2 regions of the Microlunatus aurantiacus genome follow, and region 2 is predicted to be linked to the other one. Evidence: predicted binding sites of a transcription regulator. Region 2 holds the regulator's gene; the other holds the start of a gene.

Region 1 (4,897 bases), 540 kb from region 2:
CGCCCAGACCCTGGGTTTCACCCTCACGCGGATCGCCGACGGCGAGGCCTGGTTCAGCTGCGAGCCGCACGAGTCGCAGTACAACCCGATCGGGATCATCCACGGCGGTCTGGTCTGCACCCTGTTGGACTCCGCGCTCGCGTGCGCGGTGCACACCCAGCTCCCGGCCGGGGTGGGCTACACCTCCATCGAGCTCAAGGTGAGCTACCTGCGGGCGGTCAGCGCGGCCAGTGGGACGCTGACCGCGCACGGTCACGTGACCAAGCCGGGGCGGCGGGTGGCCTTCGCCGAGGGTGAGGTGCGCACCGCCGCGGGCGCTGTCGTCGCGACCGCCAGCAGCAGCTGCCTGATCATCGGTCCGGCGTCATGACCGATGCCCTGCTGGTCGCGCTCTACGTGGCCGCCGGCATCGCGGCCGCCTGGGACGCCCGGCGGAAGGGCTACGACGACCGGCTGTTTCTGGTGCTCGGCATCATCCTCGGTCCCATCCTGCTCATCATCATGTGGCTGCTGAAGCCGAAGCCGCTCGCGGTCGGCACGGTCGTCCGCCCCGCTGCCCCGATCGCGCTCGACGACGGGAAAAAGATCCCGCCCTCGCACGTGTCGGTGATCCGGGCCACCTCCGTCATCGACGACACCCTGGTCTGCGAGATCACCGCCCCCGACTCCAGTCGCCACTGGGTCGCCCAGGAGGCCCTGACCCGCGTGCGTCACCGCAGCTGACGTCCACCGTCCGGAGCGTCAGGGTTCACAGGTCGATCCGGTGGCCCTACGGTGGGCGGACCGGCGGCACCCAAGGAGGCGTGCGCATGTCCAGTGACACCTCGATCGGCAAGGTCCTCGACGTCGACCCGGCGGAGACCGGGTTCCGACTGCGGACCAAGCACCTGGGACCACCCAAGGTCGCCGATCTGCCCGAACCACCCTCCGGCTGGCTGAAGGTCATCGGGCCCGGCATCGTCGGAGCCGGCGTCGGGCTCGCGTCCGGCGAGTTCATCCTCTGGCCCTACATCGCCAGCCAGGTCGGCCTGGTCTTCCTCTGGGGTGCCGTCGTCGGCGTGCTCACCCAGTGGTTCCTCAACATGGAGATCGAGCGCTACACCCTGGCCACCGGGGAGACCGCCCTGACCGGCTTCAACCGGCTCGGGCGGCACTGGGGACTGGTGTTCGCGATCATGGCCTACTTCGCCAACCTGTGGCCCGGCTGGGCGACCAGCTCGGCGGCCATGCTGTCGTACATCTTCGGCGGGACGCCGCGGTGGATCGCCATCGGCATCCTCGTGGTCGTCGCGCTCATCCTCACGCTCGCACCGCGCATCTACGTCGCCCTCGAGCGGTTGCTGACGGTCAAGGTGATCCTGATCGGCGGCTTCTTCATCCTCGCTCTCGCCCTGGTCGTCAAGGGCGACACCTGGGCGGAGCTGCCGCAGGCGGTCACCAACTTCGGCCGGTTCCCCGCCGAGCTCGGCTTCGCGCTGATGATGGGCGCGATCGCGTACGCGGGCGCCGGCGGTGGGCAGAACCTCTGCCAGAGCAACTGGATCCGGGACAAGGGGTTCGGCATGGGTGCCCACGTGCCCAGCCTGGTCTCCCCGATCACCGGCGAGAAGCACGCGGCCCGGTTCGTCGGCGCGTACGTCTTCCGGGACACGGCCGAGAACCGGGACCGCTGGAAGCGGTGGTGGAAGTTCGCCAACGTCGAGCAGCTGGCCACCTTCGTGCTGATCACGATCCTGACCATCACGGCGACGTCGTTGCTGGCGCGCGCGACCCTCTACGGCCGCGACGACGTGGAGAACAACATCGGCTTCCTGCAGGTCGAGGGTCAGGTGCTGGCCGAGGTCGTCGGTGGCTGGTTCGCCGTCCTGTTCTGGGCGATCGGGGCGTTCTCCCTGTTCGCCGCCGCCGTCGGCATCGTGGACTACACCACCCGGCTGATGGCGGACGTGCTCAAGTCGACCTACCTGCGGGACCGGGAGATCACCGAGAGCCGGCTCTACACCTACCTGGTGCTGGCCATCGTGGGTATCGGCATCGCCATCCTGCTCGCGGGTCTGGACCAGCCGCTGGTGCTGCTGGTCATCTCCGGCTGCACGGCCGGGGTGATGATGTTCATCTACTCGATCCTGCTGCTGGTGATGAACCGCACCGCCCTGCCCGACAGCATCAAGGTCCGCAGCTACCGGGTGGCGGCGCTGGTCTGGTCGACGGTGTTCTTCGGCTTCATGGCCGTGCTGGCCCTGAACGAGCAGCTCCGCAAGCTGTTCTGACCCGCCGCGGGGGCGCGGGTTCCGGGCCCTGGGTCGTACCCGTACGAGGTCTTGGCTGCTTCACAGGCTGGTGCTGGCACTCACCAAAGGGGAGTGCTAATGTCGTTTTGGCACTCTCCCCTGGAGTGTGCCAACGGTCGAGGCGGCACCCGCGACGACGCACCGACCACCGTACTCGTACACACACGCACTCCAACTGAAAGGGGTTTGAACGTGTCCACCACGATCAAGCCGCTCGAGGATCGCATCCTCGTCAAGCCGCTCGAGGCCGAGCAGACCACCAAGTCCGGCCTCGTCATCCCCGACACCGCCAAGGAGAAGCCGCAGGAGGGCAAGGTGCTCGCCACCGGTCCCGGGCGGATCGACGACAACGGCAACCGCGTCCCGCTCGACGTCTCCGTCGACGACGTCGTGATCTTCAGCAAGTACGGCGGCACCGAGGTCAAGTACGACGGCCAGGACCTCCTGCTGCTGAACGCTCGCGACATCCTCGCTGTCGTCACCAAGTAAGGAACGAAACCCATGGCAAAGATCCTTCAGTTCGACGAGGAGGCGCGCCGCTCACTCGAGCGTGGCGTCGACATCCTCGCCAACACCGTGAAGGTCACGCTCGGCCCGAAGGGCCGTTACGTGGTGCTCGACAAGAAGTGGGGAGCCCCCACGATCACGAACGACGGCGTCACCGTCGCCCGTGAGGTCGAGCTCGACGACCCGTACGAGAACCTCGGCGCCCAGCTCGCCAAGGAGGTCGCCACCAAGACCAACGACGTCGCCGGTGACGGCACCACCACCGCGACGGTGCTGGCCCAGGCGCTCGTGCACGAGGGCCTCAAGGCCGTCGCGTCCGGCGCCAACCCGATCGGTCTCAAGCGGGGCATCGACGCGGCGGTCACCGCCGTCGTCGAGCGTCTGCGCGAGATCGCCCGGGACGTGGAGACCACCGAGGACATGTCCCACGTGGCCACCATCTCCGCCCGGGACGCCGAGATCGGCACCCTGATCGCCGACGCGTTCGACAAGGTCGGCAAGGACGGCGTGATCACCGTCGACGAGTCGAACACCTTCGGCACCGAGCTCGACTTCACCGAGGGCATGCAGTTCGACAAGGGCTACCTGTCGCCCTACTTCGTCACCGACCCGGAGCGGATGGAGGCCGTCCTCGACGACCCGTACATCCTGATCAACTCCGGCAAGATCAGCTCGATGAACGAGCTGCTGCCGCTGCTGGAGAAGGTCATCGGCGCGTCCGGCACCTTGTTCATCGTGGCCGAGGACGTCGACGGCGAGGCCCTGTCCACCCTCGTGGTGAACAAGATCCGCGGCACCTTCACCTCGGTCGCGGTCAAGGCCCCGGCCTTCGGTGACCGTCGCAAGGCCATGCTCGAGGACATCGCCATCCTCACCGGTGGCACCGTCGTCGCTCCCGAGGTCGGGCTGAAGCTCGACCAGATCGGCCTGGAGTCCCTGGGTCGCGCTCGTCGGATCGTCGTCACTAAGGACAACACCACGCTGGTGGACGGCGCCGGTTCGAGCGATGAGGTCAAGGGCCGCGTGGCGCAGCTCCAGGCCGAGATCGAGCGGACCGACTCCGACTGGGATCGCGAGAAGCTGCAGGAGCGGGTCGCCAAGCTCGCCGGCGGCGTCTGCGTGATCAAGGTCGGCGCGGCCACCGAGGTCGAGCTCAAGGAGAAGAAGCACCGGATCGAGGACGCTGTGTCCGCGACCCGGGCCGCGATCGAAGAGGGCATCGTCGCCGGTGGCGGTTCCGCCATCATCCACGCGGGCGCTGCTCTCGACGGTCACCTCGGTCTGACCGGTGACGAGAAGGTCGGCGTCGGCATCGTGCGTCGCTCGCTGGCCGAGCCGCTCCGCTGGATCGCCGAGAACGGTGGCTACCAGGGCTACGTCGTCACCTCCAAGGTGGCCGAGATGACGCCGGGCAACGGCTTCAACGCGGCGACCGGCGAGTACGGCGACCTGCTCGGTGCCGGTGTGCTCGACCCGGTCAAGGTGACCCGGTCGGCGCTGGCCAACGCGGCGTCCATCGCCTCGCTGCTGCTCACCACGGAGACCCTCGTGGTGGAGAAGCCCGAGGAGGAGGAGCCGGCTGCCGCCGGTCACGGTCACTCGCACTGACCTTCCTCGCTGAACGCACGCAGGGCCCTTTCCCTTCGGGGGAAGGGCCCTGTGGTTTCTCAGGGTGGGGGCTCCGGAGGTCGAATGAGGGAGACCTCATGCAGATGAGGCCTCCCTCATCCAGGCGTCATCCGCGTCTCATCGGGAACCGGTGGAATCTTCCTCAGACGGGCACCTGGCCCGCTCTCCAAGCAGAGGAGCTCGGCATGACCATCACCACCACCGCCCGTCGCATCACCCGCTGGGCCGTCGTCCCCGCCGCCCTGGGTCTCGGCCTCGGGTTGACCGCCCTCTCCGCGCCGAGCGCCGAGGCGGCGTCCTACACCTGCAACGGCTACCGGGCCACCATCGTCGGCACCAACGGCAACAACGACATCGAGGGCACCGGCGGCCGCGACGTGATCGTCGCGCTCGGTGGCCACGACGAGATCGACGGCAACGGCGGCAACGACGTCATCTGCGCCGGCGCCGGCAACGACGAGGTCGACGGC
Region 2 (4,897 bases):
ATGCCGAAACCGTCGAAGGAGTGGCCGTCGATCTCCACGGCGGCCAGATCGCGGGCGGCCCGCCGCCGCAGGTCCTCGTACTGCGCGCCCTGGACCACCCCGAAGAGCGCCTGGTACGGCGCGGTCGCCCGCTCGGCGGTCAGCCGCCGGTGCTCGGCCAGGCAGCGCACCGCCCACGCGTGGGTGCGCTCGACCGAGCTCTCCTGGTAGCCGCGGGTGTTCATCAAGGTGGTCAGCTCGTCGAACGCGAAGATCACGTCCGCCCCGAGCCGGTGCTGCACCTGCATGGACACCTCGGGGGTGAAGCGGTGCCGGCTGCCGTCCAGGTGGGAGGTGAAGGTGACCCCGTCGTCGTCGACCGCAGCCAGCCGGTTCTTTCCGGCCGCCACCACGTCGTCGTCGGCCAGCCCGGCGGTGTCCATCGCCAGCACCTTCTTGAAGCCGACCCCGAGGCTCATCACCTGGAAGCCGCCGCTGTCGGTGTAGGTCGGACCTGGCCAGTTCATGAACCGCCCCAGTCCCCCACCGGCCTCCACGACGTCGGCCCCGGGCTGCAGGTAGAGGTGGTAGGCGTTCGCCAGCACGGCCTGGGCACCCAGCTCGGCCACGGTCTCGGGCAGCACCGTCTTCACCGTCGCCTTCGTCCCGACCACCACGAAAGCCGGTGTGGCGATGGTGCCGTGCGGCGTGGTGATGGTGCCGGTCCGGCCGGCTCCGCCGGCGAGGGTGTCGCCGACCTCGAAGCCGAAACCTGTCCCCGGGGCGGAGGGCGGCGCCGGTGACGGAGAAGCGCCGCTCACGAGGCCGCCGACGGCGTGTCGCCGGTGTGTCGCGGGCTCGAGGTGCGCCTTTCCGTCACGTCGCGCCGCATCAGCCCGTCCGCCCACGCAGCATCAGCCCCGCGCAGGCGACCACGCCGGCCGTCGAGGTCCGCAGGACGTGGGGCGTCAGCAGCGTCGGGCGACCGCCCACCGCCGTCAGGGCGGTCAGCTCGTCCGGCGCGAGGCCGCCTTCCGGTCCGACCACCAGCAGCACCTCGCCTGACTCCGGCAGGCTGACCGAGGCCACGGGTGCGGCGGCGTCCTCGTGCAGCAGCAGGGCGACGTCGGCGGCCGCGATCCGCGTGGCCAGCGTGCGGGTGTCGATCGGCTCGGCCACGGTGGGCACCCACAACCGGCGGGACTGCTTCGCGGCCTCCCGCGCCGAGCTCCGCCAGCGGGCCAGCCCCTTCGTGCCTCGCTCGCCCGACCAGCGCACGATGGACCGGGCGGCCTGCCAGGGCACGATCTCGGTCACGCCGACCTCCGTCAGCAGCTCGACCGCCAGCTCACCGCGGTCCCCCTTGGCCAGCGCCTGGACGACGACGAACCGGACCGCGGGGGCCGGTTCCTCCCGGTGCCCGAGCACCTCGACGGTGATGCTCTGCTTGCCGGTGGCCACCACCGGCCCGGTGACGGCGCGGCCGGCGCCGTCGGCGAGCACCACGGTCTCGCCGAGGCGGATCCGGCGCACGACAGCAGCGTGCCGGCCTTCGGGACCGTCCAGCAGCACGGTCTCCCCCAGCCGCGGCAGCGGGTCGGGCAGTGCGGCGTGGAAGAGCGGTTCGGAGCTCACTGGCCGGCGAACGCGTCCCGCAGCCGACCGAAGAAGCCCTGGTTGTGCTTCTGCACCGAGCCCTCGACCGAGGTCTCCTCGCGCAGCTCCGACAGCTGGCGCAGCAGCTCGCGCTGCTCCTTGTCCAGCTTCGTCGGGGTCTGCACCATCAGCGTCACGCCCATCTGACCCCGCCCGTGCGACCGCAGCCGCGGCACGCCCCGACCGTCGAGAGCGACCCGGGTCCCGGACTGGGTGCCCGGCTGCACGGTGATCGTGGTGACCTTGTCCTCGTCGTCGGCGTCCTCCAGATCGGCCTCGAGGGTCTGCACCCGGATCTCGGTGCCGAGAGCGGCTGCCGTCATCGGGATCCGCAGCACCATCTCCAGGTTGTCACCGTCGCGCTGGAACACCTCGTGCGGAGCGACCTCGAGCTCGACGTACAGGTCACCCGCGGGTCCGCCGCCGGGGCCGACCTCGCCGTGAGCAGCCAGGTGGATGCGGTTGCCCGTGCTCACCCCGGCCGGGATCTTCACGTTGATGGTGCGGTTGGAGCGGACGCGGCCGTCGCCGGAGCACTCCACGCACGGGTTGGGGATCACGGTGCCGTAGCCGCGGCAGGTCGGGCACGGGCTGGTGGTGCGGATGTCACCGATGAAGGAGCGCTGCACGTGGGTCACCTCGCCCTGGCCGTGGCAGGTGGCGCAGGTGACCGGCTTCGAGCCCTCCTGGGCACCGGAGCCGCTGCAGCGGGGACAGAGCATCGCGGTGTCGACGCGCAGCGGCTTGGTGGTGCCGAAGGCGGCCTCGGCCAGCTCCAGCTCCAGCCGGACCAGGGCGTCCTGGCCGCGACGCGTCCGGGACCGGGGACCACGGGCGGTCTGCTGACCGAACATCGCGTCGACCAGGTTGGTGAAGTCGAAGCCTCCGTTCGCGCCGGCGAAGCCACCGTTGAAGCCACCGCCCATCCCGCCACCGAGCGGGTCGCCGCCCCGGTCGTAGAGGTCGCGCTTCTTGGCGTCACCGAGCACCTCGTACGCCTCCGCGACCTTCTTGAACCGCTCACCGGCGTCCGCCTCGGTGGCCACGTCGGGGTGCAGCTTCATCGCCAGCTGGCGGTAGGCCTTCTTGATCTGCTCAGGGCTCGCTTCGCGCGGGACGCCGAGGATCTCGTAGTAGTTGGTGCTCATCGTGTCCAGATTCTTCGGAGGGTTGGATTCTGTGAGAGGTCGATGGGTCAGCCCTCGGCCAGGAAGCGACCGACGTACCGGGCTACCGCCCGTACCGACGCCATCGTCGAGGGGTAGTCCATCCGGGTCGGACCGACGACGCCGAGGGTGGCCCAGCTGTCCAGCGCGGTGCCGTAGCCACTGGCCACCAGCGACGTGGACTGCAGCTCCGCGTACGGGTTCTCGCGGCCGATCCGGACCGTCACGATGTCGGTGGACGTGGCCTCGCCCAGCAGCTTGAGGAGCACGACCTGCTCCTCCAGTGCCTCGAGCACCGGTCGTACGGTGGTCTCGAACTCGTCACCGAACCGGGTGAGGTTGGGCATCCCACCGACCACGACCCGGCTGGAGGCGTCGCTGCCGAGCATGTCCAGCAGGGTCGCGATGCAGCCGCGCCCGATCGAGGAGATCGCGACCGGCAGCTCCGCGAGCAGCTGACCCAGCCTGGCCGCCGCCTGGCTGGAGACCTGCCCCACCGCCGCCGCGTTGAGCAGGGAGCGCACCCGGGTGAGCTCGTCGTCGGTGTGCTCGATCTCGACCACCCGCTGCTCGATGCGTCCGGTGGAGGTGATCAGGATGACCAGCAGCCGCTGGCTGGAGAGGGAGACGAGCTCGACGTGCCGCACCTCGGCGTGGCTGAGCGTCGGGTACTGCACGATCGCCACCTGCTGGGTGACCTGGGCGAGCAGCCGGACCGTCCGGTGCAGGATGTCGTCGAGGTCGACGGCCCCGGACAGGAAGGTGTGGATCGCCCGCTGCTCGGCCGGCGACAGCGGCTTGACCGAGCCGAGCCGGTCGACGAACAGGCGATAGCCCTTGTCGGTCGGGATCCGCCCGGCACTGGTGTGGGGCTGGGTGATGTAGCCCTCCTCCTCCAGCGCCGCCATGTCGTTGCGGACGGTGGCCGGGGAGACGCCGAGGCTGTGCCGCTCGACGAGAGCCTTGGAGCCCACCGGCTCCTGGCTGGAGACGTAGTCGGTCACGATCGCCCGGAGCACCTGCAGCTTGCGGTCGTCCACACCCTCTCCTCTGCTCGTCGTCACTCGCTGCTCCGCCGCGCGCCGAGTGACTCTGCTCTCCCTCGCCGTCCGCGCACGCCGAGCGTGGTTGCTCTCTCGTGGTCCAGACCGAGCCGGGCGCTTCGCTACGCCGTCGCTCGCGACGGGATCTTTGGCACTCTGACAGAGCGAGTGCCAGTCTAGTCACATGACCCAGCGCCCCGGCCCCTTCACTGCCGTGGCCGACCACGTCTACGTCTCGGTCGTGCCCTTCCCCGACGACCAGGGCTCCGGAGCGGTGAACGTCGGCCTGGTGGTCGGGTCCGAGGCGGCACTGCTCGTCGACGCGGGGGCCACCCCGGAGCAGGGTCGGCAGCTCCGCGAGGAGGTCGCGGCCGTGACGGCGCTGCCGGTGACCGCGGTGGTGCTGACCCACGCGCACTTCGACCACGCCTTCGGCGCCGGCGGCATCGACGCGCCAGCCGTGATCGCGCACGAGACCGTCGGCCCCTGGTTGGCCGGACCGGAAGCGGCGGCCGAGGCGGAGCGGGTGGGCGTCGACCAGCTGTCGCTGCCCCGACCCCGTCGCGAGGTGGCAGTGGCGGCCGCCGTCGACCTGGGTGGCGGTGTCCGGGTCGAGGCTGTTCACCTGGGCCGCGGGCACACCGACGGCGACCTCGTCGTCGTGGTCGCCGGGGCGGACGTGGTCTTCGCCGGGGACCTGGTCGAGTCCAGCGGCCCCCCGTCGTACGGGCCCGACTCCTACGCCCACGAGTGGCCGGCGACCCTCGACGGACTGATCGGGCTGACCACCGAGCGGACCGTGATCCTGCCCGGTCACGGCGCGCCGCTGGACCGGGAGGCGGTCTTCGAGCAGCGCGGCCGGGTCGCGGCCGTCTCCGGCGAGATCAGCCGGCTGGCCGGTCTGGGGGTGCGACCCGAGGATGCCGAGGAGCGCGGCACCTGGGCGCTTCCCTTCTCCGCCGTCCGCGAGGGGCTGGCCGCCGGTCTCACCCAGGCGCGCGCCGCGGACCCGCAACGGCGGCTACCGCTCGCCTGATCGGGCACGATGACCCT

What was found. Region 2 encodes HrcA, which represses chaperone genes, less so after heat shock. Its sites were predicted from a motif close to TTGGCACTCGNNNNNNNCGAGTGCCAA; they were not measured.
Region 1: a site for HrcA is predicted at 2,344-2,370, ahead of groES (co-chaperone GroES). Genes of this name have one in related genera too.

What each region holds. Positions count from the first base shown of each region.
Region 1 covers NZ_BAAAYX010000002.1:306,838-311,734, forward strand. The annotation lists gene ABD714_RS01600 (PaaI family thioesterase) at 1-370, shown strand, start outside; gene ABD714_RS01605 (hypothetical protein) at 367-723, shown strand; gene ABD714_RS01610 (Nramp family divalent metal transporter) at 810-2,270, shown strand; gene groES (co-chaperone GroES) at 2,484-2,780, shown strand; gene groL (chaperonin GroEL) at 2,793-4,406, shown strand; gene ABD714_RS01625 (calcium-binding protein) at 4,613-4,897, shown strand, end outside.
Region 2 covers NZ_BAAAYX010000002.1:845,537-850,433, reverse strand. The annotation lists gene tgt (tRNA guanosine(34) transglycosylase Tgt) at 1-800, opposite strand, end outside; gene ABD714_RS04080 (16S rRNA (uracil(1498)-N(3))-methyltransferase) at 871-1,614, opposite strand; gene dnaJ (molecular chaperone DnaJ) at 1,611-2,783, opposite strand; gene hrcA (heat-inducible transcriptional repressor HrcA) at 2,831-3,841, opposite strand; gene ABD714_RS04065 (MBL fold metallo-hydrolase) at 4,029-4,880, shown strand.